DNA from 4 places in the Streptomyces sp. NPDC059003 genome. Region 4 is predicted to be linked to each of the others. Evidence: riboswitches for the same ligand, from Rfam matches in the RefSeq annotation. Region 4 holds a riboswitch; each other region holds the start of a gene.
What was found. Region 4 has a riboswitch for cobalamin ahead of metE (5-methyltetrahydropteroyltriglutamate--homocysteine S-methyltransferase). Riboswitches for the same ligand answer to the same signal wherever they lie in the genome.
Positions count from the first base shown of each region.

Region 1: linked by a shared signal. The riboswitch ahead of ACFWZ5_RS42220 (ABC transporter substrate-binding protein) and the one ahead of metE (5-methyltetrahydropteroyltriglutamate--homocysteine S-methyltransferase) in region 4 are both predicted to bind cobalamin.
Region 2: linked by a shared signal. The riboswitch ahead of ACFWZ5_RS39495 (ribonucleoside-diphosphate reductase subunit alpha) and the one ahead of metE (5-methyltetrahydropteroyltriglutamate--homocysteine S-methyltransferase) in region 4 are both predicted to bind cobalamin.
Region 3: linked by a shared signal. The riboswitch ahead of ACFWZ5_RS42455 (hypothetical protein) and the one ahead of metE (5-methyltetrahydropteroyltriglutamate--homocysteine S-methyltransferase) in region 4 are both predicted to bind cobalamin.

Region 1 is NZ_JBHYJH010000250.1:1,282-8,983, forward strand. Features, by position in the region: gene ACFWZ5_RS42200 (MoaD/ThiS family protein) at 1-51, opposite strand, end outside; gene ACFWZ5_RS42205 (putative leader peptide) at 224-328, opposite strand; gene ACFWZ5_RS42210 (ABC transporter ATP-binding protein) at 441-1,226, opposite strand; gene ACFWZ5_RS42215 (FecCD family ABC transporter permease) at 1,223-2,236, opposite strand; gene ACFWZ5_RS42220 (ABC transporter substrate-binding protein) at 2,380-3,345, opposite strand; cobalamin riboswitch at 3,388-3,542, opposite strand; gene ACFWZ5_RS42225 (Mov34/MPN/PAD-1 family protein) at 3,506-3,928, opposite strand; gene ACFWZ5_RS42230 (amino acid permease) at 4,023-5,531, opposite strand; gene ACFWZ5_RS42235 (DUF2017 domain-containing protein) at 5,875-6,474, opposite strand; gene clpS (ATP-dependent Clp protease adapter ClpS) at 6,486-6,803, opposite strand; gene ACFWZ5_RS42245 (nicotinate phosphoribosyltransferase) at 6,882-7,702, shown strand, end outside.
Region 2 is NZ_JBHYJH010000199.1:3,638-11,339, reverse strand. Features, by position in the region: gene ACFWZ5_RS39520 (multidrug MFS transporter) at 1-234, shown strand, start outside; gene ACFWZ5_RS39515 (cytochrome P450) at 231-1,607, shown strand; gene ACFWZ5_RS39510 (GlxA family transcriptional regulator) at 1,625-2,596, opposite strand; gene ACFWZ5_RS39505 (hypothetical protein) at 2,690-2,935, shown strand; gene ACFWZ5_RS39500 (ribonucleotide-diphosphate reductase subunit beta) at 2,848-3,864, opposite strand; gene ACFWZ5_RS39495 (ribonucleoside-diphosphate reductase subunit alpha) at 3,864-6,272, opposite strand; cobalamin riboswitch at 6,408-6,545, opposite strand; gene ACFWZ5_RS39490 (hypothetical protein) at 6,758-7,399, opposite strand; gene mctP (monocarboxylate uptake permease MctP) at 7,444-7,702, opposite strand, start outside.
Region 3 is NZ_JBHYJH010000256.1:651-8,352, reverse strand. Features, by position in the region: gene ACFWZ5_RS42470 (VOC family protein) at 1-3, opposite strand, end outside; gene ACFWZ5_RS42465 (GlsB/YeaQ/YmgE family stress response membrane protein) at 267-530, shown strand; gene ACFWZ5_RS42460 (YbhB/YbcL family Raf kinase inhibitor-like protein) at 596-1,048, shown strand; cobalamin riboswitch at 1,107-1,271, shown strand; gene ACFWZ5_RS42455 (hypothetical protein) at 1,450-2,493, shown strand; gene ACFWZ5_RS42450 (CbiQ family ECF transporter T component) at 2,490-3,602, shown strand; gene ACFWZ5_RS42445 (ABC transporter ATP-binding protein) at 3,599-5,203, shown strand; gene ACFWZ5_RS42440 (ECF transporter S component) at 5,263-6,240, shown strand; gene ACFWZ5_RS42435 (prenyltransferase/squalene oxidase repeat-containing protein) at 6,149-7,624, shown strand.
Region 4 is NZ_JBHYJH010000006.1:55,280-62,981, reverse strand. Features, by position in the region: gene alaS (alanine--tRNA ligase) at 1-256, opposite strand, end outside; gene ACFWZ5_RS05330 (GNAT family N-acetyltransferase) at 280-852, opposite strand; gene tsaD (tRNA (adenosine(37)-N6)-threonylcarbamoyltransferase complex transferase subunit TsaD) at 852-1,985, opposite strand; cobalamin riboswitch at 2,123-2,340, shown strand; gene metE (5-methyltetrahydropteroyltriglutamate--homocysteine S-methyltransferase) at 2,495-4,819, shown strand; gene ACFWZ5_RS05315 (TetR/AcrR family transcriptional regulator) at 4,860-5,432, opposite strand; gene ACFWZ5_RS05310 (amidase) at 5,449-6,861, opposite strand; gene ACFWZ5_RS05305 (hypothetical protein) at 6,848-7,093, opposite strand; gene ACFWZ5_RS05300 (MBL fold metallo-hydrolase) at 7,241-7,702, shown strand, end outside.

The sequences.
Region 1 (7,702 bases), on a different contig from region 4:
GCCGCCGGTGTAGGTGCGGAGGATGGTCGGGATGCGGACCTCGATGGCCATGGCGGTGGGCTCCTGTCGGGAGAGGGGCGGGAGTGGGGCCTGAGTGGGGCTTCGAACGGTGGCGGTGCGGGCGCGGGGAAGGTCCCGGCCTGATCAGGGGGCGGGGCGCCCGGCGTCCGGGCGGGCGGCCATCCGGGGCTCGCGCGGGCGCGCGGCGTCGCGGCGGCGCACCTCAGCGCCGACAGATGGCGCTGGAGAGACGGCACAGGTCGACGTGCAGCCGGCCGACGAGCAGGGCGCCCGGCGTCGTATCGATGCTCACGTCGTTCGAAACCATGCGCTCATCGTAACGATTCCCGGTCCGGGTCCCGGAATGTGATCTCGGATAGCGGACGGATCCCGTTCGGCCAGCGGACGGGGCACCGGGCGAGGCATCGGACGGGGCGGGGCTAGCCGACGGCGGGAGAGCGCTGCGGGAGGTACGTCACCGTGGGGGCGCCGGTCGCCGGATGGACGGCGACGTCGGCCGCGACGCCGTACACCTCCGCCAGGAGTTCCCTGGTCAGGACCGACTCCGGGGTCCCGGACGCGACGACGCGGCCGCCGTCGAGGACGTACAGGCGGTCGCAGTAGTACGCGGCGAGCGTCAGGTCGTGCAGGGCCAGGAGGTTGGCGGTGCCGAGGTCGCGGACCAGGCCGAGGATCTCCAGCTGGTGCCGCACGTCGAGGTGGTTCGTCGGCTCGTCGAGGACGAGTACGTCCGGCTGCTGCACCAACGCCCTCGCCATCAGGGCGCGTTGGCGCTCGCCGCCGGAGAGGCCCGCGAAGATCCGCCCCGCGAGGTCCGCGGCGCCCACGCGCGCCAGGGCGGCGCCGACCAGTTCCTCGTCGGCGGCCGTGTCCGCCTCCCAGAAGCGCTTGTGCGGGGAGCGGCCCATGGCGACGATCTGGCGCACGGTGAGCTCGAAGCCGGCCTGGGTGTCCTGCGGGAGCGTGGCGATCCGGCGCGCACGGGCCTTGGGGCCCGCGTCGGCCAGGTCGGCGCCGTCGAGCAGCACCCGGCCCGCGCTGGGTCTGAGCGCCCCGTACACACAGCGCAGGAGCGTCGTCTTGCCGCTGCCGTTGGGGCCGACGAGGCCGACGGTCTCGCCTGCGGAGACGGTGAGTGAGACGGCGTCGACGAGCCGACGGCCCGACGGGATCTCGTACGAGAGGTCTTCGGCGCGGAGCCTCACGCTGCCGCTCCTTCCTGTGTCTTGTTCCGGCGCAGCAGCCACAGGAAGAACGGGCCGCCCGTCAGTGCCGTCAGGACTCCCACCGGCAGGTCCTGCGGCGCCGCCACCGTGCGCGCCGCGAGGTCCGCGGTCACCAGGAACGCCGCGCCCATCAGCGCCGCCACCGGGAGCAGCGCGCGGTGCGCGGCGCCCACCAGCATGCGGGCCGCGTGCGGCACCATCAGGCCGACGAAGCCGATGGCCCCGCTGTACGCGACGAGCGCGCCCGTCAGGAGCGAGGCGAGGACGAAGACGCCCGCCCGGAACCGGGCCGTGTCCAGGCCGAGGACCGTCGCGCCCTCGTCGCCGACGAGGAGCAGGTCGAGCGGGCGGGCCAGGGCCATGAGCAGCGCCGTGCCGATCACCAGGGCGGTCAGGGGCAGCGCGAGCATGTCCCAGCGGGCGCTGCCGAGGCCGCCGAGCGTCCAGTACAGGACCTCCTTGAGGTGGTCCGCGCGCTCCGCCGTCACCAGGATCAGGCTGGTGAGCGCGGACAGGATGTACGAGACGGCGACGCCCGCGAGGATCAGGCGCCCGGTGGCCACTCCCCCGCCGCCGGTGCGGGCGAGCGCGTACACGACGACCAGCGTCAGGAACGCGCCCACGAACGCGGCGGCCGGGATCGTCACCGTCGTCGCGAGCGCCGTGCCGACGCCGAAGGTGCCGCCCAGGACGATCGCGCCGACCGCGCCGACGGACGCGCCCGAGGAGACGCCGAGCAGGAACGGGTCGGCGAGGGGGTTGCGGACCAGGGCCTGGAGGGTGGCGCCGATGACCGCGAGGCCGGCGCCGACGGCCGCGCCGAGCAGGACTCGGGGGAGGCGGACGTCCAGGACGATGGTGCGGTACGGGGACGGGCCTGTGGCCTTGCCCGTGAGGATGTCGAGCACCTCGGCGGGTGGGATCTTGACTGAGCCGTAGGTCAGCGCGGCGATGCCTGCGGCCGCGAGGGCGATGGTGAGGGTGGCCATGACTGTGGCGTAGCGGAGGGTGCGGGTGGGTGGGGCCTCGCGGGTGCGCCCCTGGCCCGCCCCTTCCCGAACCAGGGGGCCAGCCCCCTGGCACCCCCGTTCATCGCGCTTCGCGCTCGTCCTCAAACGCCGGACGGGCTGCATTAGAGCTGCTCCGACAGCTTCTTCACCGCCGCCGGTGCCCTGACCCCGAGGACCACGTCCGACAGGGGCAGGACCGCGAAGCGCTTGTTCTTGATGGCGGGGACGTCGCGCAGGGCCGGGTCGGTCAGGAGGCGCTTCTTCTTCTGGGCGACCGTCGTCGCGCCGTAGTCGTAGATGAGGATGACGTCGGGGCGGCGGTCGACCACCGTTTCCCAGGAGGCGTCGCCGAAGGACTTGTCGAGGTCGGACATGACGTTGCGGGCGCCCGCGCGCTCGATGATCTCGTTGCCGATGCCGCGGCCGCCCGCGGTGAACGCGGTCTTGTCGCCGCTGTCGTAGACGAAGACGGACGGGCGCTTGCGGTCCTTGGCGGCCTTGGACTTCTCGGCGGCCAGGGTGGCCTTCGCCGCGCGCACCCAGCGCTCGGCGCGGTCGCGGACGCCGAAGGTGGCGCCGGTCTCGCGCACCTCGCGGTAGAGGTCGTCCATCGTGACGGGCTTCTTGGCGCAGCCCTCGACGTTGAGGCGGGTGTTGATCCCGGACTTGGCGAGGGCGTCCCGGCTGCGGCCGTCGCTCGCGTTGAAGGCGCTGGCGTAGCCGCCGTACACGAAGTCGGGGTTCGCGGCGAGCAGCTGCTCGTACGAGGGGTACTCCTTGGCGAGCACCGGGCGCGACGCGTACGCCTTCGCGTACTTCGGGAGGACCTTGTCGTCGAGGTAGGCGGTGCCCGCGATGCGGTCCTTCAGGCCCAGTTCGAGGAGGATCTCCGTGGCGTGCTGGTTCATGGGGACGGCGCGCTCGGGCGGTGCCTTGTACGTCGTCCGCACACCGCAGTTGGTGACGGTGTACGGGAATCCGGCGGCCTTGGGCGCGGGTTTGCCGGAGTCCTTGTCCGAGTCGGACGCCGAGCAGGCGGTGAGCGGCAGCAGGATCGCCGCCGCGGCGAGCAGCACGCGGGTGCGCATGGGTGCGGGCCTCCTCAGGGGATTTCCGCGTCCCCTGTGCGAAGTGGGCGTGGGGCGGCAGGTCAGTTCCTGGCTGGCGGGCACGCGTGCCCGGTCACAGTGGCGGGACCGCGCCGGATTCGCACCGGCTTCCTGGGTCCTGCCGCCTCAAAGGTCGGCTTCAGTATGCCTGGACGACCTGGACGTCCTCCTCGGTGACCTCGCCGTCCACGATGCGGAAGGAGCGGAACTGGAAGGGTCCCGCGTCGTCGGCGTCGGCGGTCGAGACGAGGACGTAGTGGGCGCCCGGCTCGTTGGCGTAACTGATGTCGGTGCGGGAGGGGTAGGCCTCCGTGGCCGTGTGCGAGTGGTAGATCACGACCGGCTCCTCGTCGCGGTCGTCGAGCTCGCGGTAGAGCTTGAGCAGGTCGGCGGAGTCGAACTCGTAGAACGTGGGCGAGCGGGCCGCGTTCAGCATCGGGACGAACCGCTCGGGGCGGTCACTGCCCGCCGGGCCCGCGACGACGCCGCACGCCTCGTCGGGGTGGTCCTTGCGCGCGTGCGCCACGATCTGGTCGTGCAGGGCCTGGGTGATGGTCAGCATGCCGGCCAGGATATGCAGCCCAGGCGTACGAAGGGGCCGCCGCGTACCAGCATGTGGTACGTGACGGCCCGCATCGTGGGCAAGTGCCCGGAGGTCAGTCCTTGGTGACCGGGGTGGCGGACTCGACGGCGGGGCCGCCGTGCTCGCGCTTCTTGAAGGCAGCCGCCTCCGGGTTGCGGCTCTTCAGGACCAGGTAGGACACGCACAGGATGGCGGCCCAGATCGGGGCGCAGTACAGGGAGATCCGCGCGTCCTTGTCGATGCCCATCATCACGATGACCATGGCGATGAAGGCGAGCGCGAACCAGCTGGTGTACGGGGCGCCCGGGGCGCGGAACGTGGACTGGGGCAGGATGCCCGCGTCGGCCTTGCGGCGGTAGTTGATCTGGGAGACCAGGATCATGATCCAGGCCCACATGCCGGAGATGGTGGCGAAGGAGACGACGTAGTTGAACGCCTCGCCGGGCCACTGGTAGTTGATCCACACGCCGACGAGCATCAGCGCGGCGGACGCGGTGGTGCCGACGAGCGGCAGGCCGTTCTTGGTGAGCTTGGTGAAGAACTTCGGGCCCTGGCCGTTGAGCGCGAGGTCGCGCAGCATGCGGCCGGTGGAGTACATGCCCGAGTTGCAGGAGGAGAGCGCGGCGGTCAGGACCACGAAGTTCACGATCGCGGCACCGATGCCGAGGCCCATCTTCTCGAAGGCGGCGACGAACGGGGAGACGCCGGGCTGGAAGGCCGTCCACGGCACGACCGAGAGGATCATGATCAGGGCGCCGACGTAGAAGACGGCGATGCGCCACGGCACGGTGTTGATCGCCTTGGGCAGGGTCTTCTTCGGGTCCTTGGACTCACCCGCGGTGACGCCGACCAGCTCCACGGCCAGGAAGGCGAACATCACGATCTGGAGGGTCATCAGCGTGTTGCCGATGCCGTTGGGGAAGAAGCCGCCGTTGTCCCACAGGTGCGACACGGACGCGGTGTCACCGGCGTCGGAGAAGCCGATGGTGAGGATGCCGGCGCAGATCAGAATCATGCCGATGATGGCGGTGACCTTGACCATGGAGAACCAGAACTCCAGCTCGCCGAAGAGCTTCACGGAGATCAGGTTGGCGCCGTACAGGATGACGGTGAAGATCAGCGCGTAGGCCCATTGGGGAATGGAGCCATGGGTCCAGTACTGCATGTACTGGGCGGCCGCGGTGACTTCCGTGATGCCCGTGACGACCCAGAAGAGCCAGTACGTCCAGCCGGTCACGAACCCGAAGAAGGGGCCCACGAACTCGCGCGCGTACTCGGAGAACGAGCCCGAGACGGGCCGGTACATGAGGAGCTCGCCGAGCGCCCGCATGATGAAGAAGATCACGAGGCCCGCGATCGCGTACGCGAGGATGAGGCTCGGGCCCGCCTTGTGAATGGCCTTGCCCGCGCCGAGGAACAGGCCGGTGCCGATGGCACCGCCGATCGCGATCATCTGGATCTGCCGGGCGCCGAGCCCGCGCTGATAACCCTCGTTGTCGCCGGACGGGCCTGCTGAACCAGCCGCCGCGGCCTCGTTGCCGACTCGCTCGTCGCCGTGTTCTTCGACCTGCACTGAGGTCATGGTGACGCCTTTCTCCATGCTGATCCGCGCCGCGAACTGCGGTTTCGCCGCGGACCAGGTCGTGATCCCCCGGATGGTGATGGAGTGCCGCCGACGGTCTGTCGGCCCCTGGCGCCCTCGGTGAACATGGGTGGCGTCACCGAGCGGTCGAGAACATTTATCACGACCGTCACAGTGATCGAATGAGCCATCCGTGACCTACGCCACAGGAAGAAGCGGACAAAACGCCCTTCGATCGACATAGCGGGGCATCGAGGTGACCTGATCGTTATCCGGATTTGAGGATCCGCTGAGCGAACGGCCGCGATCTTCAAGCGGGCGTCACGGGAGCGTCAGGAAACCGTCACGCCATCAGCGTCTCGACGAGGGTCTCCTGCAGCCCTCCCAGCCACAGATAGGCCATCACCATCGGCTTGCGCGGATCGGAGTCCGGCAGGCGGTACAGGACCTCGGTGTCGTCCTCGTCGGTCACCTCGAGCCGGGTGCCGATCGCGAGCCGCAGGTCGTTGAGCGCGCCGAGCCAGCGCCGCGAGTCGTCGGCCGACAGCTTCAGGACGGCGCCGCCCTCGCCCGCCACCGTCAGGGCGTCGAGCGAGCGGACGACCGCGAGGGCGTCGTCGCGCTTGCGGGCCCGCAGGTCGTTCTCGGTGAAGCGGCGGAACTCCGCGGAGTACGCCCGCAGTTCCTCCGCGTCGCCGCCCTCGCTGCCGGGGCCGCCGTACGCGTCCGGGAGCAGGCGCATCAGCACCGGGTCGGCGGGCGGCTCGCTCGGACCCTCGGCGAACAGCTCGGCGAAGGGGTCGCCGTCGGCGCCCGCCGGCTCGTCGCCCGGGCCGATCAGCTCCAGGAGCTGCACGGCGAGCGAGCGGATGATCGAGATCTCGACCTCGTCGAGCGCGACGGCCGCGCCGCCCCCGGGGATCGGTTCAAAGTGTCCTGGCATCAGTCGCGTCGCTACTTCCGGTCCTGCTGAAGGGTGGCCCACAGTCCATAGCCGTGCATCGCCTGCACGTCGCGCTCCATCTCCTCGCGGGTACCCGCGGAGACGACGGCCCGGCCCTTGTGGTGCACGTCGAGCATCAGCTTCGTGGCCTTGTCCTTCGAGTAGCCGAAGTACGTCTGGAAGACATAGGTCACGTAGCTCATCAAGTTGACCGGGTCGTTGTGCACGAGCGTGATCCAGGGAACGTCCGGCTCGGGGACCGCGAAGGTCTCCTCTTCCGCGTCCGGGCGTGTGATCTCTACAGGAGCCGCGCTACTCACCCGTCCCATGCTGCCACCCGCAAGGGCCCACCGCACAAACGGGCCCCTGAAATCGTCAGAGTGACGAGATGCGGGTAGCATCCTCCTATGAACTCTGGGGAGCATGACCTGGGGCTGCCGGTCGACGTGCCGTCGACCGCGCTCTTCACGGATCACTACGAGTTGACGATGCTGCAGGGCACCCTCAAGTCGGGCGCCGCGCACCGGCGGTCCGTGTTCGAGGTCTTCACACGCAGACTGCCCGAGGGCCGCCGCTACGGCGTGGTCGGCGGCACCGGGCGGGTCCTGGACGCCGTCGAGAACTTCCGCTTCGACGCCGACGTCCTCGCCTTCCTGCGCGAGCGCCGCGTCGTGGACGAGCCGACCCTCCAGTGGCTGGCCTCGTACCGCTTCAGCGGGGACATCTGGGGCTACCCGGAGGGCGAGGTGTACTTCCCGGGCTCGCCGATCCTGCGGGTCGAGGGCACCTTCGCGGAGTGCGTGCTCCTGGAGACCGTGATCCTGTCGATCCTCAACCACGACTCGGCGATCGCCGCCGCCGCGTCCCGCATGGCCTCCGCCGCGGGCGGCCGGCCGCTGATCGAGATGGGCGCGCGCCGCACCCACGAGCTCGCGGCGGTGGCCGCGTCCCGCGCCGCGTACGTCGGCGGCTTCACCACCACCTCGGACCTCGCCGCGGGCTTCCGCTACGGCATCCCGACCGTCGGCACCTCCGCCCACTCCTTCACCCTCGTGCACGACAGCGAGCGCGACGCCTTCCGCGCGCAGGTGGACTCGCTCGGGCGCGGCACGACGCTGCTCGTCGACACCTATGACGTGGGCGAGGCGGTCCGCATGGCCGTGGAGATCGCCGGGCCCGAGCTCGGCGCCGTCCGCATCGACTCCGGCGACCTGCTGCTCGTCGCGCA
Region 2 (7,702 bases), on a different contig from region 4:
CAAGTGGACGACGGCAGCGCGGAGGGAAGGAAATTGAGTGACGCGCTGCATTCCTGTGTCTTCAACATGAGGAACTGGTTCAGTTCCGTGTACTGGTTCCATCACGAATCCGGCAGATATCGCGTGGAAAGCTGGGTGGACCGAACGCTGCCGCCCTATGTGTCCGACGCGGTGCTCCCCGAATTTTCCGGCAGTGAACTGGCAGGAATCGACCTCTCCGGTGGTGAAGAATGACCGTTGAATCAGCCGCGACCGCCATAACCGCCCCCGCTCCCGGCCGTCTGCGCACCCCACCCCTCGCCGGAGGCGGAGCGCCACTTCTCGGCCATGCGTGGAACCTGGTGCGGGACCCCCTCGGCTTCTTAGCCGCGCTGCGCGACCACGGGGACCTCGTCCGCATCAGGCTGGGGCCGAAGACCGCGTACGCGGTGTGCGATCCGCGGCTCGTCGGCGCGCTCCTGAAGAGCCCGGAGTACATCGTCGGCGGCCCGCTCTGGGACACCTTGGAAGTGCTGCTCGGCAAGGGCGTGGCGACCAGCAACGGCCCGCTACACCGACGGCAGCGGCGCATGATGCAGCCCGCGTTCCGGCCGGAGCGCATCGCCGACTACGCCCGCGTCATGGAGGAGGAGGCGCAGGCGACGGCGGCCCGCTGGGACCACGGCGCCACGGTCGACGTCAGCGCGGAGATGTTCCGCACCGCCGCGCGCATCGTGTCCCGCTCGCTGCTCGAGGTCGACTCGATCAGCCAGAAGGCGGACCGCATCAGCGATTCGCTGCACACCGTCTTCGAGGGCCTCTACCGCCGGATGGTGCTGTCCGTCGGTCCGCTCTACCGCGTCCCGACACCGGCCAACCGGCGCTTCGAGCGGGCCCTTGCCGACCTGCACGCACTCGTCGACGAGATCATCGCCGAACGCCGCGCGTGCGGAAACGGCGAGGAACAGGACCTGCTCGCCGTATTGCTCGCCGCCCGGGACGAATCCGGGCAGCCGCTCACGGACCAGGAGATCCACGACCACGTGGTCTCGCTCGTCGTGGCGGGCGCGGAGAATGTCGCCTCCACGCTGGCGTGGACCTTCCATCTGCTCACCGAACACCCGGAGCACGAAAGGCGGTTGGTTGAAGAGGTAAATTCCGTGGCGCGAGGGAGGCAGGTCACCTTCGCCGATCTCACCCGGCTGCAGCACACACGCAATGTCGTCACGGAGGCGATGCGTATACGACCGGCGGCCTGGATTTTCACCCGGCGGTCGGTGGCCGAGACCGGCCTCGGCGGCTATCGCATTCCGGCCGACGCCGACATCGTCTACAGCGTGTACGCGATGCAGCGCGATCCGCGTTCCTTCGAGCGGCATCTGGAGTTCGACCCGGACCGGTGGAATCCGGAACGCGCGGCGAGCGTGCCGGAGTTCGCGATGATGCCGTTCAGCGTCGGCAACCGTAAGTGCCCGGGCGATCACTTCAGCCTGGCGGAGCTCACCCTCATCCTGGCGACGATCGTGCCGAAGTGGCGCCTCACGCCGGTCGAGCAGACGGACAGCGGCACGAAGGTCGGCATCACGCTGCACCCGAAGAAGCTGGTCCTACGCGCCGAACGGCGGTGAACCGCGGGGGTCCGGCGTCAGGCGACGGAGCCGACGCCGGGCCCCCGGAACGTCCGCCGGTACGCGTTCGGCGTCGTCCCGAGCGCCCGGACGAACTGGTGCCGCAGCGCCGCCGCGGTCCCGAACCCCGACCGGTCCGCGACCGTGTCCACCGTCTCGTCCGTCGCCTCCAGCAACTCCTGGGCGCGCAGCAGGCGTTGCCGCAGCAGCCAGCGGTACGGAGTGGTGCCGGTCTCCTGCTGGAAGCGGCGCGCGAAGGTCCGCGGCGACATATGGGCGCGCACGGCGAGCTGCTCGACGGTGACCTCCTGGTCGAGGTGGCGCTCCATCCACGCGAGGACCCCGCCGACGGTGTCGCACCGCGTGCGCGGAAGGGGCCGCTGGATGTACTGGGCCTGGCCGCCGTCGCGGTGCGGCGGCACGACCATGCGCCGGGCCAGGGCGTTGGCGACCTCCGGGCCGTGCTCCTCGCGGACCAGGTGCAGACAGGCGTCGATGCCCGCGGCGGTGCCCGCCGAGGTGATCACCGGGCTCTCGTCGACGTACAGCACGTCGGGCTCGATGACGGCCCGCGGATGGCGCCGGGCCAGCTCCTCCGCGTGCTTCCAGTGCACGGCGCAGCGCCGCCCGTCGAGCAGCCCGGCCGCGCCGAGCACGAAGACGCCGGAGCAGACGCTCAGGACGCGGGCGCCGCGCTCGACGGCCCGGCGCAGGGCGTCGAGCAGGGCGGGCGGGAACTCCCGGGTCACATAGGTCTGCCCGGCGGGCACGGCGATGAGGTCGGCCTCTTCGAGCCGGTCGAGGCCGTGCTCGGTGGTGATCGTGAACCCGGCGTGCGTGGACAGGGCCGGGCCCTCGGCGGAGGCGACCGCGAAGTCGTACACGGGAAGGCCCTCGTCGCTCCGGTCGAGGCCGAACACCTCGCAGACGACGCCCAGTTCGAAGGGATGCACGCCGTCGAGCAGGACGGCGGCCACATTGCTCAGCATGCGGCCAGTGTGCCGCGTGGCTGGCAGGAAATCGAGGGTGCCCGGCAGTCCTGCCACTGACGGCGGAGGACGGCCGGCGCGAGAGTGGTCGTCATGAACGCACATGACGTACTCGACACGCTGGCCGTCCTCGGGGTCCTGCTGCTCATGGCCCTGCCGTCACTGCTCGGCCACGCCCACGACCGCCGGATCGACCGGCAGCTGAGACGGGCCGAGCAGGGACTGGTCCAGGACCAGGATCACGGCCGGGATCAGAACTCGTCGTCGAAGGAGACCGAGCCCTCGACCGCGACCTGGTACGCCGACGGCCGCCGCTCGAAGAAGTTGGTCAGCTCCTGAACGCCCTGGAGCTCCATGAACGAGAAGGGGTTCTCGGAGCCGTACACCGGCGCGAAGCCGAGGCGCGCCAGGCGCTGGTCGGCGACGCACTGCAGGTACTCGCGCATCGACTCGGTGTTCATGCCGGGCAGGCCGTCACCGCACAGGTCGCGCGCGAACTGCAGCTCGGCGTCGACCGCCTCCTTCAGCATGTCCGTGACCTGCTGCTGCAGGGCGTCGTCGAAGAGGTCAGGCTCCTCCTTGCGGACCGTGTCGACGACGTCGAAGGCGAAGCTCATGTGCATCGTCTCGTCGCGGAACACCCAGTTGGTGCCGGTCGCGAGGCCGTGAAGCAGGCCGCGGGACCGGAACCAGTAGACGTACGCGAAGGCGCCGTAGAAGAACAGGCCCTCGATGCACGCCGCGAAGCAGATCAGGTTGAGCAGGAAGCGGCGCCGGTCGGCCTTGGACTCCAGGCGGTCCAGCTTCTCCACCGAGTCCATCCACTTGAAGCAGAACTCGGCCTTCTCGCGGATGGACTGGATGTTCTCCACCGCCGCGAAGGCGGCGTTGCGGTCCTCCGGGTCGGGCAGGTACGTGTCGAGCAGCGTCAGATAGAACTGGACGTGCACGGCCTCCTCGAAGAGCTGACGGCTCAGGTACAGCCGCGCCTCGGGGGAGTTGATGTGCTTGTACAGCGTCAGGACGAGGTTGTTCGCGACGATCGAGTCGCCGGTCGCGAAGAACGCGACCAGGCGGCCGATCAGGTGCTGCTCCTCGGGCGTCAGCTTGGCCAGGTCGGCGACGTCGGAGTGGAGGTCGACCTCCTCGACGGTCCAGGTGTTCTTGATCGCGTCCCGGTAGCGCTCGTAGAAGTCGGGGTAGCGCATCGGGCGGAGCGTCAGCTCGAAGCCGGGGTCGAGCAGGTTTTTCGTGGCTTCGGTCGTCATTACTGGCAGGCCTCGCAGGACTCGGGGTTTTCCAGGGAGCAGGCGATCGCCTCGGGGTCGGCGACCTGCTGGGGGACGGGGGCCGCGGCGGTGGCGGCCTGGCCGCCCGCGGCGCGGGCGATGCGCGTCGCCGGGCGCGAGCGCAGGTAGTACGTGGTCTTCAGGCCCTGCTTCCACGCGTACGCGTACATCGAGGAGAGCTTGCCGATGGTCGGCGTCTCCAGGAACAGGTTCAGGGACTGCGACTGGTCCAGGTACGGCGTGCGGGCGGCGGCCATGTCGATCAGGCCGCGCTGCGGGATCTCCCAGGCCGTGCGGTACAGGTCGCGGACCTCGTCGGGCACCCAGGTGAAGTCCTGCACCGAGCCGTTGGACTCGCGCAGCGCCTCGCGGGTCCGCGCGTCCCACGCGCCGAGCCGCTTGAGGTCCTCCACCAGGTAGGAGTTGACCTGGAGGAACTCGCCGGACAGGGTCTCGCGCTTGAAGAGGTTGGAGACCTGCGGCTCGATGCACTCGTACACGCCCGCGATGGACGCGATGGTGGCGGTCGGCGCGATCGCGAGGAGCAGCGAGTTGCGCATGCCGACCTTGCCGATGCGCTCCCGCAGCGCCTCCCACCGCTCGGGCCAGGCCCGCTCGGTGTCGTAGTGGTCGGGGTGCAGGACGCCGCGCGCGGTGCGGGTCTTCTCCCAGGCGGGCAGCGGGCCGTGGCGCTCGGCCAGGTCCGTGGACGCCTCGTACGCGGCGAGCATGATGCGCTCGGCGATCTTCGTGGAGAGCGCCTTCGCCTCGGGCGAGTCGAAGGGCAGCCGCAGCTGGAAGAAGACGTCCTGCAGGCCCATCGCGCCGAGGCCCACCGGGCGCCACTTGGCGTTGGAGCGCCCGGCCTGCTCGGTCGGGTAGAAGTTGATGTCGACGACCCGGTCGAGGAAGGTCACGGCGGTGCGGACGGTCGCGTCAAGGCGCTCCCAGTCGATGTCACCGTCGGCCACGAAGGCCCCGAGGTTCACCGAGCCGAGGTTGCAGACGGCCGTCTCGCCGTCGTCCGTGACCTCCAGGATCTCCGTGCACAGGTTGGAGGAGTGCACGGTGTGGCCGGGCTCGGCGGTCTGGTTGGCGGTGCGGTTGGAGGTGTCCTTGAAGGTCATCCAGCCGTTGCCGGTCTGCGCGAGGGTGCGCATCATGCGGCCGTACAGGTCCCGGGCCGGGATGGTCTTCTGGGCGAGGCCCTTCGCCTCGGCCGCGCGGTACGCCGCCTCGAACTCCTCGCCCCACAGGTCGACGAGCTCGGGCACGTCGGCGGGCGAGAACAGCGACCAGTCCTGGTCGGCGTTGACGCGGCGCATGAACTCGTCCGGGATCCAGTGCGCCAGGTTCAGGTTGTGCGTGCGCCGGGCGTCCTCGCCGGTGTTGTCGCGCAGCTCCAGGAACTCCTCGATGTCGGAGTGCCAGGTCTCCAGGTAGACCGCGGCCGCGCCCTTGCGACGGCCGCCCTGGTTGACCGCCGCCACCGACGCGTCGAGGGTCTTCAGGAACGGCACGATGCCGTTGGAGTGCCCGTTCGTGCCGCGGATCAGCGAACCGCGCGAGCGGATGCGGGAGTACGAGAGGCCGATGCCGCCCGCGTGCTTGGAGAGCCGCGCGACCTGGTGGTACCGGTCGTAGATGGAGTCGAGCTCGTCCAGCGGGGAGTCGAGCAGATAGCAGCTGGACATCTGCGGGTGCCGGGTGCCGGAGTTGAACAGGGTCGGCGACGACGGCAGGTAGTCCAGGCGGCTCATCAGGCCGTACAGCGCCGCGACCTCGTCCAGGGCCCGCACGGAGTCGTCCTCGGCGAGGCCCGCGGCCACGCGCAGCATGAAGTGCTGGGGCGTCTCGACGACCTTGCGGGTGATCGGGTGGCGCAGCAGATAGCGGCTGTGCAGGGTGCGCAGGCCGAAGTAGCCGAAGCGGCGGTCGGCGCCGTCGGCGAGCGCGTCGGCCACGAGAGCGTCGAGGCGCGCGGAGTGCAGCGCGGTGAACGCGGCCGTGCGGTCCGCGATCAGGCCCTCGCGGTGGCCGACCGCGACGGACTCGGAGAAGGACGTGACGCCCTGCGACGCGGCCTCCTCGCGGATGCCGATGCTCAGGAGCCGGGCGGCGAGCCGCGAGTACGCGGGGTCCTCGGAGATCAGGCCCGCGGCCGCCTCGGTCGCCAGCTCCCTGAGCTCCGCCTCGTCCGCGTGCGCGGAACGGCCGCGCAGCGCGGCGGCGGCGACGCGACCGGGGTCGGCGTCGGGGAGGTCGGCGGTGAGGTCGGTCAGGGTGCGCAGCAGCGCGGTGCCGGGGCCGTCGGCGGTCGGTGCGGCCTGGTCGGCGTCTCGCTGCTCGGCCTTCGCTGACGCGGGCTCTGCGGGCGCGATGGTCACGTGGTGCTCTCCCTCGCTCGGCTCGGGGCCTTGCGGCAGGCGAGGGGCACACGGGCGCGACCGCGCGCAGCGGTGGCGTACGCCGCGTCCACCAGCCCATTCCACGAGGCCCGGACGTCTGGCGCCCGGGCCGGGCGGCACGGGCGCGCTGCCGGCAGGTGCTCGGACTGAGTGGGTACGCAAATGCGCACACGTACACCGTTGCGGGACAGTTCCGGACTTGCACCGGATTCCCCTGCGGCGACAGCGAGCACGAGCATACATCTTGTGCTGGCTTTCGGTGGCACCCCTAGATGTTGTGTCGGAGGGTGACGCAGACCTCACCGCGCGAACGCGACGGAAGCGTCAACTCGCGGGGGAGGCGTGGCATTCCGGGGAGCCGCGAAGAGGGGCGGGCCGCCGGATTCCCGGTGGTCCGCCCCTGTGCTTACGGTGCGCTGCCTCTGCGCTCAGCCGCCCGTGTCCGCTCAGCCGTCCGTGTCCGCTCAGCCGCCCGCGCCCGGCGGGTCCTGCGGGGCGCCGTCGCCGTTCGGTGGCAGGTCGCCGCGCTCGACGGGCTCGCCGCCCGGCACGCGCTCGGGCAGGATCGCGTCCAGCTCCCGGTCGTCCGCGCGGTGGACCTTCTCGGCGGCGGCGCGCAGCACGGCGCGGCTCACGGCCTTGGGGTCGGCGGCGACCTGGATGCGCAGGCCGTTCTCCGAGCGGGCGTACTCGTGCCGCTCCGCGGTCACGCGGTACCAGCCCTTGCCGTCCTTCTCGCAGCTCTTGGCGGCGGGCGGGGCCGTGCGGCAGTTCTTGTCGTCGACGGCGCCCCGGTCCACGTACACCGTGAACTGCTGCCCGCCGTCCCGCTTCACGTACGTGACCTGGAAGCCGTCGTCGCCGAGCACGCCGGCGGACTGCTTCGCCGCCTCGTAGCCGTCGGCCTCCGTCAGGTACACGTGCTCCACACGGGTCTGCGCGGCCAGGGCGCGGGCCTTCAGCTCGGCGTGGTCGGGCGCGGACCCCCCGCCGGAACCGGAGCCCGAGCTGGAGCCCGGGCCCGACCCGGCGTCCTCGGAGCCGCAGCCGGTGAGCACGAGAGGGGCGAGCAGCAGCGCCGGGAGCACGAGGAGATGACGTCTCATGCGCACATCCTTTCGCATCCGCCGCCCGCCCCGCCGTCGCACCGTCAGTGCCCGGCCCCCACCTTCGGCAGTTCGGCGGCCACGCCCTGGTCGCCCGCGTCCGCCGTGTAGTCCTCGGGGGACGTCTCGTCGACGCCGTCCGGGGCCCCCACGGCCTTCAGGACGACGGTGAGGACCACCGTCACCAGGACGTTGAGCACGAACGCGGTCAGGCCGATGTAGCCGATCTCGCCGATGCCCGGGATCTCGTCCGACGAGCCGCCGAAGTGCTTCTGCGTGGGCGAGGCGACGCCGTACGCCGCG
Region 3 (7,702 bases), on a different contig from region 4:
CATGGTCCGCCTCACAGTGCCGTAGGGGCCGGGTGGTGCCGGCTCGGTGAGCCGGGCGGACGACGAGTACCCCGGCCGCCGCGGAGCAAGTCGGCCGCGCGCGGCGCGCGGCGTGTTTGCGGTCACGGGCCCGGGGGACCCGGTGCGGCGGCTGGGAGGCCACGGGGAGTGAGGTGCTTTGGGCGCGGGCCTCTCGCGCTCGCGCCCGAAGTCAGGGCCCACCGTCGAGGCCCACCGTCGAGAGATACTGCTAGCAAGGGGCAGTGATGGAGATTTCGGGACTCATCAGCGCGATCCTGATCGGCGCCGTCATCGGGGTGCTCGGCCGCCTCGCCGTACCGGGACGGCAGCGCATCGGCATCCTGTGGACCGTCGTCGTCGGCATCGTGGCGGCACTCGTCGGCACGGCCATCGCGTCGGGCCTGGACGTGGCCGACACGGAAGGCGTCGACTGGGCCGAGTGCCTCATCCAGGTCGCGCTCGCCGCCCTCGGCGTGGCCGCGCTGTCGAAGGTGAAGCTGCGCCGCTGAGTGACTGCGCGCCCCTGGGGGCGACCGTGTGCATGCCGGGCCCGTACGTGGGTACTGCGGCGCGCATGACCGACATCGAACTCAAGAGCTCCGCGTTCCACGACCACGCCCCGATCCCGCCGCGCCACGCACGGGAGGGCGACAACGTCCCACCGCCGCTGACCTGGTCCGGAGTGCCGGACGACGCGGCGGAGCTGGTGCTCCTGTGCGAGGACCCCGACGCGCCGCAAGGGACCTTCGTCCACTGGCTCATGACCGGGCTCGACCCGCGCGTCGAGGGCCTCGACGCCGGTGCGCCGCAGCCGCCCGCGCACGTGCACCGCAACGACTTCGGCGAGGACGGCTGGAGCGGCCCGCACCCTCCGGCGGGCGACGAGCCGCACCGGTACTTCTTCCGCCTCTACGCCCTCCCGGCGCCGGTGTCGCTCCCCGAGGACGCGACGGCGGACGAGGTGCACGCCGCCGTCGACCGCCAGCACGTGGGCAGCGGCACCCTCGTGGGCCTGTACCAGCGCTGACCGCGCGGTGGCCGGAGTCACAGGCCGCAAACCCTGGCGCGTTTCAACAAACCGGGCCTACGATGCGCGTGCTCCCGCTGTGGCGGGGGCGGACACCTTCGACAACTTCATGCGTACGCGACTGGGGAAAGCCGGTGGGAATCCGGCACTGACCTGCAACCGTGTGCAGCGCGCTCAGGCGTCGCTGCGAGTCGGGCCGCCCGGCGCGCTACGTGCACTGCTTCTCACTGTCATGGTCTGCAGCGTGGAGCCCTGAGCCCTGCACCGGTTCTTCGGCCCCTGCCGCTTCCGTTCGGAACGCGCGTCAGGGGTCTGTTCGTGCGACGCGGTCCGTCCGCGCGGCACCGGGAGCGGCGGTGCGCGGGGTCCCGGTGCGGGCCCCGAGCCGAAGGGCACTTGAAATGGCCGGTGCGAGACGGACGTTCGCCGCCCTGCTCGGGCTGCTGCTCGCGACGGCCGGGCTCGGGCTCGGCCGGGCCGCCCCCGCGTCCGCGGTGGACACCGGCCGCGGCCGCCCGGGCTTCTGCCCGAACGGCAACGGCGTCACCGTCGTCGTCGACTTCCGGGAACTGGGCGGGACCACCATCGTGCGCTGCGCGGTGGGCTCCCAGGAGACCGGCCTCGCCGCCCTGAAGGACGCGGGCATCGACGTCACCGGCACCAACCGCTGGGGCGAGTCGTTCATCTGCCGCCTGGAGGGCAAGCCGGGCACCGAACGCGAGCCGTGCATCGACACCCCGCCGACCAAGGCGTACTGGTCGTACTGGCACGCGTCCAACGGCGGCCGCTGGACCTACAGCCAGTACGGCGCCACCTACCGCACCCCGCCCAAGGGCAGCTTCGAGGGCTGGTCGTTCTCCCTCAACCGGAGCGAGGGCCGGGCCCCGGCACCGCGCGTCGCGCCCCGGCGGCCGTCGACCGCTCCCGGGACCGGTGGCGGCGGGCGCCCGGGAGGAGGGGGCGGCGGTGGCCGTCCGGGCGGCGGTGGCTCGGACCACGGGGCCCCCGACGCGCCGGGCCGCCCCGCACCGCCCGAGAGCCCCGGCGACGGCAACGGCGCACGGCCTCCCGCCGACGGCGGCGGCCTGGAGCCGCCGCCCGGAGCCAAGGGCGACAGGCACGGTGGGCAGGACAAGAAGCCCGAGAAATCCAAGAAGTCCAAGAAGTCCAAGAAGTCCAAGAAGGGCAAGGGGAGCGACACCAAGGACACCGGCGGCAAGAAGCCCAACCCGCCCTCCCCGTCCGGACGTTCCGGCCCCGCGCCCACCCCGACCGAAGCCGCCGACTGGACCGGTGGCGAGGACCAGCGGACCGTGCAGGCCAGCAAGGACAAGGGCGTGCCCATGGGCACGGTCGTCGGCGGGGCGGCCGCCGTGGCCCTCGCGGCCGCCGGAGGAGTGACGGCCTGGCGCCGCCGTTCCCGCGGCGCGGACACCACGCCGTGACCGCTCCGGCCCGCGCGGTGCACCCGGGCGCGTGGTGGCTGTGGGCGCTCGGCATGGCCGCCACGGCGAGCCGCACCGCCAACCCCGTGCTGCTCGTCCTGATCCTGTCCGCGGTCGGATTCGTGGTCGCCCAGCGGCGCGACGACGCCCCGTGGGCCCTCGCCTTCCGGATGTATCTGAGCCTCGGCGCGTTCATCGTCGTGATGCGCGTCGCCTTCCGGATCGTCTTCGGCGGCGGCCAGGGCGACACGGTCCTGTTCACCCTGCCGCAGATCCCGCTGCCCGCATGGGCCGCGGGGGTCCGCCTGTTCGGCCCGGTGGCCGCCGAACAGCTGCTCGGCGGCCTGTACGACGGTCTGCGTCTGGCCACCATGGTGGTGTGCGTCGGCGCCGCCAACGCGCTCGCCAACCCCAAGCGGATGCTCAAGGCGCTGCCCGGCGCGCTGTACGAGGTCGGCACGTCCGTCGTCGTCACGCTCACCGTCGCACCGCAGCTCGTCGAGAGCGTGCAGCGGGTGCGCCGGGCCAGGCTGCTGCGCGGCGGCGTGGCCAGGAAGGGCGTACGCGGCATCGGCGCGCTGCGCGGCATCGTCATCCCGGTCCTCGAGGACGCCATGAACCGCTCCCTCGCCCTGGCCGCCGCGATGGCCTCGCACGGCTACGGCCACACCGGCCGCGTCGCCCCGCGCACCCGGCTGTTCACCGGCACCCTGGTCATCGCCGGGCTGCTCGGCGTGTGTGGCGGGCTCTACGGCGCGATGGGCGCGAGCACGCCGTTCTACCTCGGCACACCGCTGCTGCTCGCCGGACTCGCCCTGGCCGGGTGCGGGTTCGTCCTCGGCGGCCGGCGCGTCAGGCGCAGCACGTACCGGCCCGACCCGTGGCGCGGCGCCGAGTGGGCCGTCGCCGCGTCCGGCGTCGGCGCCGCCGTCCTGATGTACGTGGTGTCCCGCACCGACGCCGCGTCGCTCTACCCCTCGCTGTCCCCGCCGGCCTGGCCCGAAGTGACCGCGCTGCCCGCGCTCGCCGCCGTGGCCGGTGCCCTCCCGGCGTGGCTCGCCCCCGCGCCGCCCCGCGCCACCGCACCGGGCAGAGAGGCCACCGCGTGATCCGCTTCGACCACGTCACCTTCACCTACCCGGACACGGGCGCGCCCGCCCTGCGCGACGTCACCCTGCACGTCGGCGAGGGCGAGCTGTGCCTCGTCACCGGGCGCACCGGCGTCGGCAAGTCCACGCTGCTCGGCGCCGTCAACGGCCTCGTGCCGCACTTCACCGGCGGCCACCTCCAGGGCCGCGTCAGCGTCGACGGCGTCAGCACCGCCGACGTGCCGCCGCAGGAGTTCGCCCACGTCGTCGGCGTCGTCGGCCAGGACCCGCTGGCCGGGTTCGTGACCGACACCGTCGAGGAGGAACTCGCGTACGGCATGGAGCAGTTGGCCGTCCCCGCGGCGGTGATGCGCAAGCGCGTCGAGGAGACCCTGGACCTGCTCGGCATCGCGGACCTGCGCCACCGCGCCCTGCGCGGCCTCTCCGGCGGCCAGCAGCAGCGCGTCGCCATCGGCTCCGTCCTCACCGCCCACCCGAAGGTCCTGGTCCTCGACGAGCCGACGTCCGCGCTCGACCCCACCGCCGCCGAGGACGTGCTCGCCGCGATCACCCGGCTCGTCCACGACCTCGGCACCACGGTCCTGGTCGCCGAGCACCGCATGGAGCGGGTCCTGCAGTACGCCGACCGGCTCGTGCAGGTGACGGGCGACGGGCACGTCCGCGAGGGCGACCCCGCCGAGCTGATGCGCGACAGCGACGTCGCGCCGCCCGTCGTCCACCTCGGGCGGCTCGCGGGCTGGGAGCCGCTGCCGCTGTCCGTGCGCGACGCCCGCCGCCGCGCCCCCGACCTGCGCACCCGCCTCACCGGCCGCACCCCCGCAACGCCCGCGGCCGCGCGCGGCGAACCGGCCCTGTCCGCCCGCCGGATCACCGTCGCGTACGCCGACACCGTCGCCGTACGCGAGCTGGACCTGGACCTCGCGGGCGGCGAGGTCACCGCCCTCATGGGCCGCAACGGCTCGGGCAAGTCGTCGCTGCTCTGGGCGCTCCAGGGCTCGGGCCCCCGCCGCTCGGGCCGCGTCGACGTGCGCGGCACCGACCCCGGCAAGGTGGCGGCCCGCAAGGCCCGCGCGCTCGTCGGACTCGTCCCGCAGACCGCGAGCGACCTGCTGTACCTGCACACCGTCGACGCCGAGTGCGCGCAGGCCGACCGCGAGTCGGACGCCGCCGACGGCACCTGCCGCGCGCTGCTCGACTCGCTCGCGCCCGGCATCCCCGGCGAGCGGCACCCGCGCGACCTGTCGGAGGGCCAGCAGCTCGCCCTCGTCCTGGCCGTCCAGCTCGCCGCCGCGCCCGGCGTGGTCCTCCTCGACGAGCCGACGCGCGGCCTCGACTACCACGCCAAGGAGGCCTTCACCCGCGTCATCCGGCGCTTGGCCGCCGAGGGCCGGGCCGTCGTGGTCGCCACGCACGACGTGGAGTTCACCGCGCGCGCCGCCGACCGCGTCGTCGTCATGGCGGAGGGCGAGACCGTCGCCGACGGGCCGACGGCCGACGTGGTCGTCTCGTCGCCCGCGTTCGCGCCCCAGGTCGCGAAGGTGCTCAGCCCGCAGGAGTGGCTCACCGTCGAGCAGGTGCGCACCGCACTGGAGGCCGTATGAGCACCCTTCGCGGCCGTATGAGGACCCGCCGCGGCCGTATGAGCACCCGCCGTGGCCGTGTGAGCACCGGCCGAGGCCGTATCAGTAGCCTCCGGGGCCGCATCGGCAGCCGCCGCCCACGGGTGCCCGCGCTGCCGATCCGCGCGCGCACCGCCGTCGTCCTCACCCTCGCGAGCGTCGCGGGCCTCGCCATGTTCTTCTGGCCGCTGTTCGTCGCCCCCGGGCCGGCCGCGACCGCGCACACCGCCGACGCGCCGCTCATCTTCATCCTGACGATGCCGGTGCTGCTCGCCGTCGTGCTCGCCGAGATGTCGTCGGGCGGCATCGACACCAAGGCCCTGGCGATGCTGGGCGTCCTGTCCGCCGTCAACGCCGGGCTCAGGCCGCTCGGCGCGGGCACGGCGGGCATCGAGACCGTCTTCTTCCTGCTCGTCCTCGCGGGCCGGGTCTTCGGGCCCGGGTTCGGCTTCGTGCTCGGCTGCACCTCGCTGTTCGCGTCCGCGCTGCTGACCGCGGGGGTCGGGCCCTGGCTGCCGTTCCAGATGATCGCCTCCGGGTGGATCGGGCTCGGCGCGGGACTGCTGCCCCGGCGGGTGACGGGCCGCGCCGAGATCGCCCTGCTCGCGGCGTACGGGATCGTCGTCGCGTACGCCTTCGGCTTCCTCCTGAACATGTGGTTCTGGCCGTTCACCGCGGGCACGGACACCGACCTCTCCTTCGTGGCGGGCGCGTCCGTCGGCGAGAACCTGCACCGCTTCGCCGTCTTCACGCTCGTCACGTCCACGTTCGGCTGGGACACCGGCCGGGCGCTCACCAACCTCGTCGCCATCGTCACGCTCGGCCCCGCCGTCCTCGCCGTCCTGCGCAGGGCGGCGCGCCGGGCCGCCTTCGGGGCCTCCGTGACGCTCACGCCCTCCCCTTCCAGCAACAGCAAGGAGTCCCACCATGCGTCTGTCCCTACGGCTGAGAACGGCGGCGGGGATACCCGCGGCCGCGCTGGCCACGGTGCTGCTGCCGCCGGGCGCGGCCCACGCTGAACCGGCCGCCCCCGCCCCGGAGGCCGCGGCGAGCGCCGCCCCGAAGTCCCCCGCGAACGCCGCCGCCACCTGGATGGCGTCGAAGCTGACCGACGGCAGCAACGCCAAGGGCGACCACGGCCTGACCGCCGACATCGTCATGGGCCTCGCCGCGACCGGCACCGGCGGTGCCACCCAGAAGAAGGCCACCGACTGGCTGGAGGCCAACGCGGGCGCCTACATCAACAAGGGCACCCCGGGCGCGGTGTTCGCGGGCGGCACCGCCAAGCTGGCGCTCGTCGCCGCGATCGAGCACCGCGACCCGAGGAACTTCGGCGGCCACGACCTGGTGAAGATCCTCACCGGGCGCCTGCAGGAGAACGGCCGCTTCACCGACGAGCTGCCCGGCGACGGCTCCAACCAGTTCACCCAGTCCCTGGCCGTCCTCGCCCTCCAGCGCACCGGCGGCCTTGAGGCCAAGGCCGTCGACTTCCTCGCCAAGTCCCGCTGCGCGGACGGCGGGTATCCGCTGAGCTTCAAGACCGGCAGCGAGTGCAAGTCCCACACCGACAGCACCGGCCTCGCCGTCCAGGCCCTGCTCGGCGCGGGCCGCCTCGACGACGCCAAGCGCGGCCTCGACTGGCTTCAGAAGCAGCAGCTGCCCGACGGCAGCTTCCGCGACAACGGATTCGGCACGCCGCCCGGCAACTCCAACTCCACGGCCCTGGACGTCCAGGCGCTCGCCGCCGGAGGCCGCGTCGAGGCGGCCGCCAAGGGTGTCGCCTGGCTCAGGTCGCGCCAGGTGGGCTGCGCGGCCCCCGAGGCCGACCGGGGCGCGGTCGGATACGACAAGCCGAAGGCCGACGGCATGGCCCTGCGCGCCACCGCCCAGGTCGTCCCCGCCCTCACGGGCACGTCCCTCGCCCAGGTCGACGGGCAGGGCGCGGCCGACGCGCTCGAACCGATCCGGTGCGACGCGGACGGCGGCACGTCGGGCGGCGGTGACAACGGTGGTACCGACGGGGGCGGTTCGGACGGCGGTACGTCCGGCGGCTCCGGCGGCTCCGGAGGCGGCGACGGTGGCGCGAGCGGGGGCGGTGACAACGGCGGCGGCACGAGCGGGGGTGGTGACGGCGGCGGTGACGGCGGCGGCTCCGGCTCGGCCTCCGGCGGATCGGACGGCGGCGACGCGGGCAACTCGCCCGCCCCGCAGGGCGGTCCGGGCGGATCCGGCACCACCGGCGGCGGTGACGTCGGCGGATCCGGAGTCCAGCCCGTCGGCAACCCGGGCGGCAGCCTCGCCTCCACCGGCACCACGTCGCTGCCGTTCGCGGGCGGCGCGGGCGTCCTCGTCGCGGTCGGAGCGGCCACGGTCCTCGCGACGAGGCGCCGCCGCACGTCCTGAGCCGCGCGCCTGATCCACCCTCTCTGAGCGCCCCCCTGACCCACCCTCCCCTGATCCATGCCCCTCTGATCCATCTCT
Region 4 (7,702 bases):
TCTGGAAGAACGAGCCGTGTCGTGTGGTCTTGCCGACCTCCTCGATGTCGAGGGTGCGCACGCACTTCTGCACGCTGGTCGCCCGCGGCCACGGCGGTGCCGCCTCGCCGGTCAGATACGGCTTGAACGGCACCATGCCCGCGTTCACGAAGAGGAGCGTCGGGTCGGGCGTGGGCAGCGGGGCGCTGGGGACGACGGTGTGGCCGCGCTCGGCGAAGAAGTCGAGGAAGCGGGTGCGGATGTCGGCGGTACGCAAGACGTGCTCCGGGCTGGGGTGGGTCACAGGGGCGGGAGGGCGGTGGTGCGCGCGGGGTGGTCCGGGCCGAGGAAGGCGACGGTGCCGTATCCGTCGGGCGCGGGGTGGGTGACCTGCCGCCAGCCGAGCCGCTCGTAGAAGCGGACGGTGGCGTCGGCCTTGACGGAGGTGAGCAGCCAGCAGCGTCCTTCGGGCGCCGCGCGGGTGACCGCTTCGAGGAGCGTACGGCCGAGGCCGCGCCCGTGCGCGGCGGGCGTGACGGCGAGTTCGTCGACCTCCCGGCCGCCGCACAGCCACGCGGTGGTGCGCTCGGTGCCGAGCGCGGCGGTGACGCGCGGGTAGCCGCGGTTGTCGGGCAGCGGGGTGGTGGACGTCCAGGCCGTGGCGAAGCCGAGCACCCGCTCGCCGTCGAGCGCCACGGCGCCGGTGAAGCCGGGCCGGGTCACGTCACCGGCGAGCCGGTCCAGGTAGGCGTCCGCGTCGGCGGGCGTGCTGTGCCAGGGCTCCTGGGCGAAGGCGGCGGCGTGGACGGCGCGGAGGCCGTCGCGGTGGGCGAGCAGGTCCGGGCCGGGGAGGCGGTGCACGACGGCGGCCATCAGGCGGCCCCTGCGGCCGTCGTCGCGGGGTGCGCTCTCGCGACCGTCGCCGCGGGGTGCGCCCTCGCGACCGTCGTCGTGGGGTGCAGGGCCGCGTGCTCCAGCGGCGCCGACGGGTCGATCGAGACGTCGAGGGGTGCGGGCTCGGCGCCCGCGCGCACCAGCAGGTCGCCCACGGCGGCGATCATCGCGCCGTTGTCGGTGCACAGCTTGAGGGGCGGCACGCGCAGGGTGATCCCGGCCGCGCGGCAGCGCTCCTCGGCGAGCGCCCGCACCCGGGAGTTGGCGGCGACGCCGCCGACCACGACGAGCGTGCCGACGCCGTGCGCGGTGCAGGCCGCGACCGCCTTGCGGGTGAGGACGTCCGCGACGGCCTCCTGCAGCGCGGCGGCGCCGTCGGCGACCGGCAGTTCCCGGCCGCGGTGGCTCTCGGCCCAGCGCGCGGCGGCCGTCTTCAGACCGGAGAAGGAGAAGGCGTACGGGTCGTCGCGCGGCCCGGTCAGCGGGCGCGGGAAGGCCACCGCGTCCGGCGAGCCGTCGCGTGCCGCGCGGTCGACGGCGGGGCCGCCGGGGTAGGGCAGGCCGAAGACGCGGGCCACCTTGTCGAAGCACTCGCCCGCCGCGTCGTCCAGGGTGTCCCCCAGGTGCATGATCGGGTCGCGGGCCAGGTCGCGTACGAGCAGCAGCGAGGTGTGGCCGCCGGAGACGATCAGGACCACGCAGGGGTCGGGCAGCGGGCCGTGCTCCAGGGTGTCGGCGGCGACGTGCCCGGCCAGGTGGTGCACGCCGTACAGCGGCACGTCGAGGGCGTAGGCGAGCCCCTTCGCCCCGGCGAGGCCGACCTGGAGGGCGCCGGACAGGCCGGGGCCGGTCGTCACGGCGACGGCCCCGACGTCGCGCATGCGCAGGCCCGCCTCGTCCAGGGCACGGCGGACGACCGGGTTGAGCGCGTGCACGTGGGCGCGGGCGGCGATCTCCGGGACGACCCCGCCGTAGCGGGCGTGCTCGTCCATGCTGGACGCGACGGCGTGCCCGAGCAGCCGCCCGGCACGCACCAGGCCGACGCCGGTCTCGTCGCAGGACGACTCGATGCCGAGCACGACGGGCGAACCCGTCGAGCCTTTCGTGACCATGCCTCTGCTCCCCGCGACTGGACGCCTTCTTGCCTCTTCATAGTAATTGCAAGTACTTCGCAATAAGACTGCTGGAGGAATCAGCCCGTCCGGCGCCTGAGGACGAGGCCGAAGGCCTATCAACGCCCCGCGTGGGTAGGGTGAGCCCCGCAACAGGTTCGCCCTGCCGGCCAGGCAGCGGCGTCGCAAGAGGGAACCCGGTGAGAATCCGGGACTGCCCCGCAGCGGTGAGCGGGAACGACCGCCGTCATACGCACTGGGTCCATCACGGACCCGGGAAGCGACGGCCAGTAGGTGACCTCCCCGGAGGTCGCGCCCGCGAGTCCGAAGACCTGCCCGTTGCCCGTGCGCGACCCGTCGCGCGCGGCTCACCGGTGACCTCGTGGGCGGGTCGGCGTGCACGGCAGGCGGACGGGCACCTCGGTGCCGTGATCCGCCCGTTCCGCGCTCCCTTCGCGCCCGCGGCCGTCCCCGGCCATGGCACACACACGCTCGCGAAGGAGAGTTCTGTGACAGACAAGCCCGCAGCCGCGGCAGCACGGGCCACCGTGTACGGCTACCCCCGCCAGGGCCCGAACCGCGAACTGAAGAAGGCCGTCGAGGGCTACTGGAAGGGCCGCGTCGACGCCGACGCCCTGAGGGAGACGGCCGCCGAGCTGCGCCGCGCCAACTGGGAGCGGCTCGCCGACGCCGGGATCCACGAGGTGCCGACCGGCGACTTCTCGTACTACGACCACGTCCTGGACACCAGCGTCCTGCTCGGCGCGATCCCCGACCGCCACCGCGAGGCCGTCGCGGCGGACCCGCTGGACGGCTACTTCGCGATGGCGCGCGGCACCGCGGACGTGGCGCCGCTGGAGATGACGAAGTGGTTCGACACCAACTACCACTATCTGGTGCCGGAGTTGGGCCCGGACACCGTCTTCGCCGCCGACTCCGCGAAGCAGGTCGCCGAGCTGAAGGAGGCGCTCGCGCTCGGCCACGCCGCGCGGCCGGTGCTCGTCGGCCCGGTCACGTACCTGCTGCTCGCCAAGCCCGCGCCGGGCGTCGACGGCGCGTTCGAGCCGCTGACGCTCCTCGACCGGCTGCTTCCCGTGTACGCGGAGGTGCTCGCCGACCTGCGGGCGGCGGGCGCCGCGTGGGTGCAGCTGGACGAGCCCGCGCTCGTCCAGGACCGGACACCGGCCGAGCTGAACGCCGCCGCCCGCGCCTACCGCGACCTCGGCGCGCTGACCGACCGGCCGAGGCTCCTGGTCGCCTCCTACTTCGACCGGCTCGGCGAGGCCCTGCCCGTGCTCGCGAAGACGCCGGTGGACGGGCTCGCCCTGGACTTCACGGGCCCGGCGGCCGCCAACCTCGACGACCTCGCGCGGGCCGGCGGGCTTCCGGGCAAGCGCCTGGTGGCGGGCGTGGTCGACGGCCGCAACGTCTGGATCAACGACCTGGAGAGGTCCCTCGCCACGCTCGGCACGCTCCTCGGGCTCGCCGACCGCGTGGACGTGGCCGCGTCCTGCTCGCTCCTGCACGTGCCGCTCGACGCCGCCGCCGAGCGCGACATCGACCCGCAGGTGGCCCGCTGGCTCGCCTTCGCCCGGCAGAAGACCGCCGAGCTCGTCACCCTGGCCCGCGGCCTCGCCCACGGCCCCGACACCGTCGCGGCCGAACTCGCCGCCAACCGCGCCGACCTGGCGTCCCGCGCCGGTTCCGCCCTCACCCACGACCCGCGCGTGCGCGCCCGCGCCGCGGCCGTCACCGCCGCCGACGCCCGCCGCTCGCAGCCGTACGCCGAGCGCGCCGCCGCCCAGCGCGCGAGCCTGCACCTGCCACTGCTCCCCACCACGACCATCGGCTCGTTCCCGCAGACCACCGAGTTGCGCACGGCCCGCGCCGACCTGCGCGCCGGGCGCATCGACGAGGGCGGGTACGAGGAGCGCATCGAGACCGAGATCCGGGCCGTCCTGGACTTCCAGGAGAAGGCGGGCATCGACGTCCTGGTGCACGGCGAGCCCGAACGCAACGACATGGTGCAGTACTTCGCCGAGCAGCTGACCGGCTATCTCGCCACGCGGCACGGCTGGGTCCAGTCGTACGGCACCCGCTATGTGCGCCCGCCGGTGCTCGCCGGTGACATCTCGCGCCCTGAGCCGATGACGGTGCGCTGGACGGCGTACGCCAACTCGCTCACCGACCGCCCCGTCAAGGGCATGCTGACGGGCCCGGTCACGATGCTCGCCTGGTCGTTCGTCCGCGACGACCAGCCGCTCGGCGACACGGCGCGGCAGGTCGCGCTCGCCCTGCGCGACGAGGTCGAGGACCTCGAAGCGGCCGGGACCCGGGTGATCCAGGTGGACGAGCCCGCGCTGCGGGAGACGCTGCCGCTGCGCGCCGCGGACCGGGCCGCGTACCTGGACTGGGCGACGGAGTCCTTCCGGCTCACCACGGGCGGCGTCCGTCCGGACACGCAGATCCACACGCACATGTGCTATGCGGAGTTCGGCGACGTCCTGAAGGCCATCGACGACCTCGACGCCGACGTCATCAGCCTGGAGGCGGCCCGCTCGCACATGCAGGTCGCCGACGAGCTGGCGTCGGCGGGCTATCCGCGCGAGGTGGGGCCCGGCGTGTACGACATCCACTCGCCGCGCGTGCCGAGCGCCGCGGAGGCGGCAGCCCTGCTGCGCAAGGGACTTGAGGCCATTCCGGCCGAACGCCTGTGGGTCAACCCGGACTGCGGCCTGAAGACGCGCGGCTGGCCGGAGACCAGGGTGTCCCTGGAGAACCTGGTCGCGGCGGCGCGCGAGGTCCGCGGGGAGCTGGCGGCGCGCGAGTCCTGAGCCGGTCGAGGAGGCCTGAGCGGGTGTGGCGGACTCCCGCTCAGGCCGTCGCCCCGTCGTCCAGGGCCCTGTCCACCAGGTCGCGCGCGTACGCCGCCGAGAGTCCCTGTGGGCGGAACAGGATCCGGTACATCATCGGGGCGACCACCTGGTCCATGAGTGCCTCGCGCTCGGGGAGGCCGCCCTCGCCGCGGCCGGTGGCGCGGGCGAGGACGAGGTCGAGCTGGTCGGCGGCGTAGGCCGAGCACTGCCCGGCGTTGCCGCCGTCCGGGTCGCCGAGGAGCGCGTCACGGATGTAGGCGCGGCCCGCGGTGGACGCCATCTCGTCCAGGAACTGCTCGGCCCACGCCGCGAGGTCGGCGTGCAGGCTGCCGAGGTCCGCGGGGTCGGTCTCGGGCCGCAGCCGTTCGACGGCGACGTCCGAGAGGAGTTCCTGGAGGTCGCCCCAGCGGCGGTAGATCGTCGACGGGGTGACCCCGGCGCGCGCGGCGACCAGCGGAACCGTCAGCACGTCGCGGCCCCGCTCGGCCTCGAGCTCGCGCACGGCGGTGTGCACGGCCGCCTGGACGCGGGCGCTGCGGCCACCCGGCCGCGCCATGGGCTTGGGACTCATGCGGCTCACCTTAACGCTAAGGCGTTGCTTCTACTGCGGCCGCCGGGGCGAGCCGGCCCGCGTCCGCCCGCGTCAGCTCGTACGCCCGCCCGGCCCGCAGCACCGCCCGCTCCCCCAGCGGCCGCCCGATCAGCTGCATCCCGATGGGCAGGCCCGCGCGGTCCTGGCCGACGGGCACGGTGAGCGCCGGGGCGCCGGTGATATTGGCGGGTGCGGAAAGTCGTACGTAGCTGTCGGACACCGCCTCGACCGACCCGTCGCCCCAGGTCACCGACTGCTTCCCGGCGGGCACGGCCGTGAGCGGCACGGCGGGCGCGGCGACGACGTCGACGCCCTCGAAGAGCCGCGCCCACTGCTGCCGCATCAGCGTCCGGGCGCGCTGGGCCCGCAGGTAGTCGCCCGCGTGGAAGAGCTCCCCCGCCTCCAGGAGGACCCGCACGTCCTCTCCGTAGCGTCCGGGTTCCGAGCGCAGCGTGTCCTCGTGGTATGCGCTGGCCTCGGGCACCATCAGGCCCCACTGAACCGCCTGGACGTAGCGGGTCAGCGGGATCTCCACGTCGACGAGTTCGGCCCCGAGGTCACGCAGGCGCGCGATGGCGTCCCGCACGGCGGATTCGACGTCGGGGGCGACCCGGTCGAAGTAGTAGGTGCGCGGGACGCCGACGCGCAGTCCGGTCAAGTCGCCCTCGGCGTGCGGGGGTTGGGTGAGCGGTCCGGCGGTGAGGCTCGCCGGGTCGCGCGGGTCGTGGCCGGTGAGGGCGTCGAGGACGAGCCTGGCGTCCCGGACGGTGCGGGTGAGGGGGCCGACGTGGTCGAGGGACCAGGACAGCGAGGTCACGCCGTGGCGCGGGACCAGGCCGTACGTCGGCTTGAGGCCGACGACGCCGTTGAGGGCGGCGGGCACCCGGATCGAACCGCCGGTGTCGGTGCCGAGCGTGAAGGCGGCCTGTCCGGCGGCGACGGCGACGGCCGAGCCACCGCTCGAACCGCCCGCGATCCGGCCGGGGTCCCACGCGTTGCGCGTCTGAGGCGTCGTCAGGCCGTAGGCGAACTCGTGCGTGTGGGTCTTGCCGAGCAGCACCGCTCCGGCGGCGTCCAGGCGGGCCGCGACCGCGCTGTCCTCGGTGGCGACGTGACCGGCCCGCACGCGCGAACTGGCCGTCGTGGGCCACCCCTTGACGTCGATGAGGTCCTTGAGCGCGAACGGGACGCCGTGCAGGGGGCCGCGCGGGCGCCCCGCGGCGATCTCGCGTGCGGCGCGCGCCGCCGCCACGCGGGCCCGGTCGGGGTCCACGCGGACATAGGCGCGCAGGTCGCCGTCGGTCGCGGCGACGCGGCGCAGGACGGACTCGGTCAGCTCCACGGGCGACAGGTCCTTCGCGGCGATCGCGGCCGCCGCGTCGGCGAGGGTCAGCTCATACGGCTCCATGACCGGCCTCCTCTCCCGGCGCGTACGACGACACGGCGGCGCCCGACGAGGCGGCGGCGTAGGCGAACGCGGGCGGCACCTCGCCGAAGTCCAGCTCGCGCAGCGTGCTGACGACGGCGTGGATGTGCTGAGCGGTGGCGGTCACGCCGTCGAGGCGGTCGCCTTCCAAGGGGAGCCCGGCGCGCAGGGCCCATCGGGCGACCTCGTGCGGTGCGAGGTGGACAGCGGTCATGGCGGGTCCTTTCCGGGGCCAGGCCCCCGAGGCGCGCTAAACGCTAAGTGTTTGCGTTAGCCGACAGTAGCGGCTAGCGTCACCTAACGCAAAGCTTTTGCTTTTACATTCACTGTCCACCCCTCCCCTCCCTCCCGAGAGGCCCCCATGACCTGGCTCCTGGGCGACATCACCGTCCACCGCGTCCCGGAAATCACCCTCCCGCCGCAGACCGGCCCCTGGCTGCTGCCCACCGCCACCCCGGACCTCGTGGCCGCCACCCCCTGGCTGCGCCCGGACTTCGCGGACGGCGCGGGCACCCTGCGCCTGGACAGCCAGAGCTTCGCGCTCACCGTCGGCGGCCTGCGCGTCCTGGTCGACACCGGGATCGGCAACGGCAAGCAGCGCGCCAACACGGCCTGGCACGACCTGGACACCGACTACCTCGACCGCCTCACCGGCACCGGATTCCCGCCCGACTCCGTCGACCTGGTGGTCCTCACCCACCTGCACGCCGACCACGTCGGCTGGAACACCCGCCTGGACGACGGGACATGGGTGCCCACGTTCCCCAACGCCCGGTACGTGACCAGCCGCAGGGAGTGGGACCACTGGGCGTCCGCCGACCTG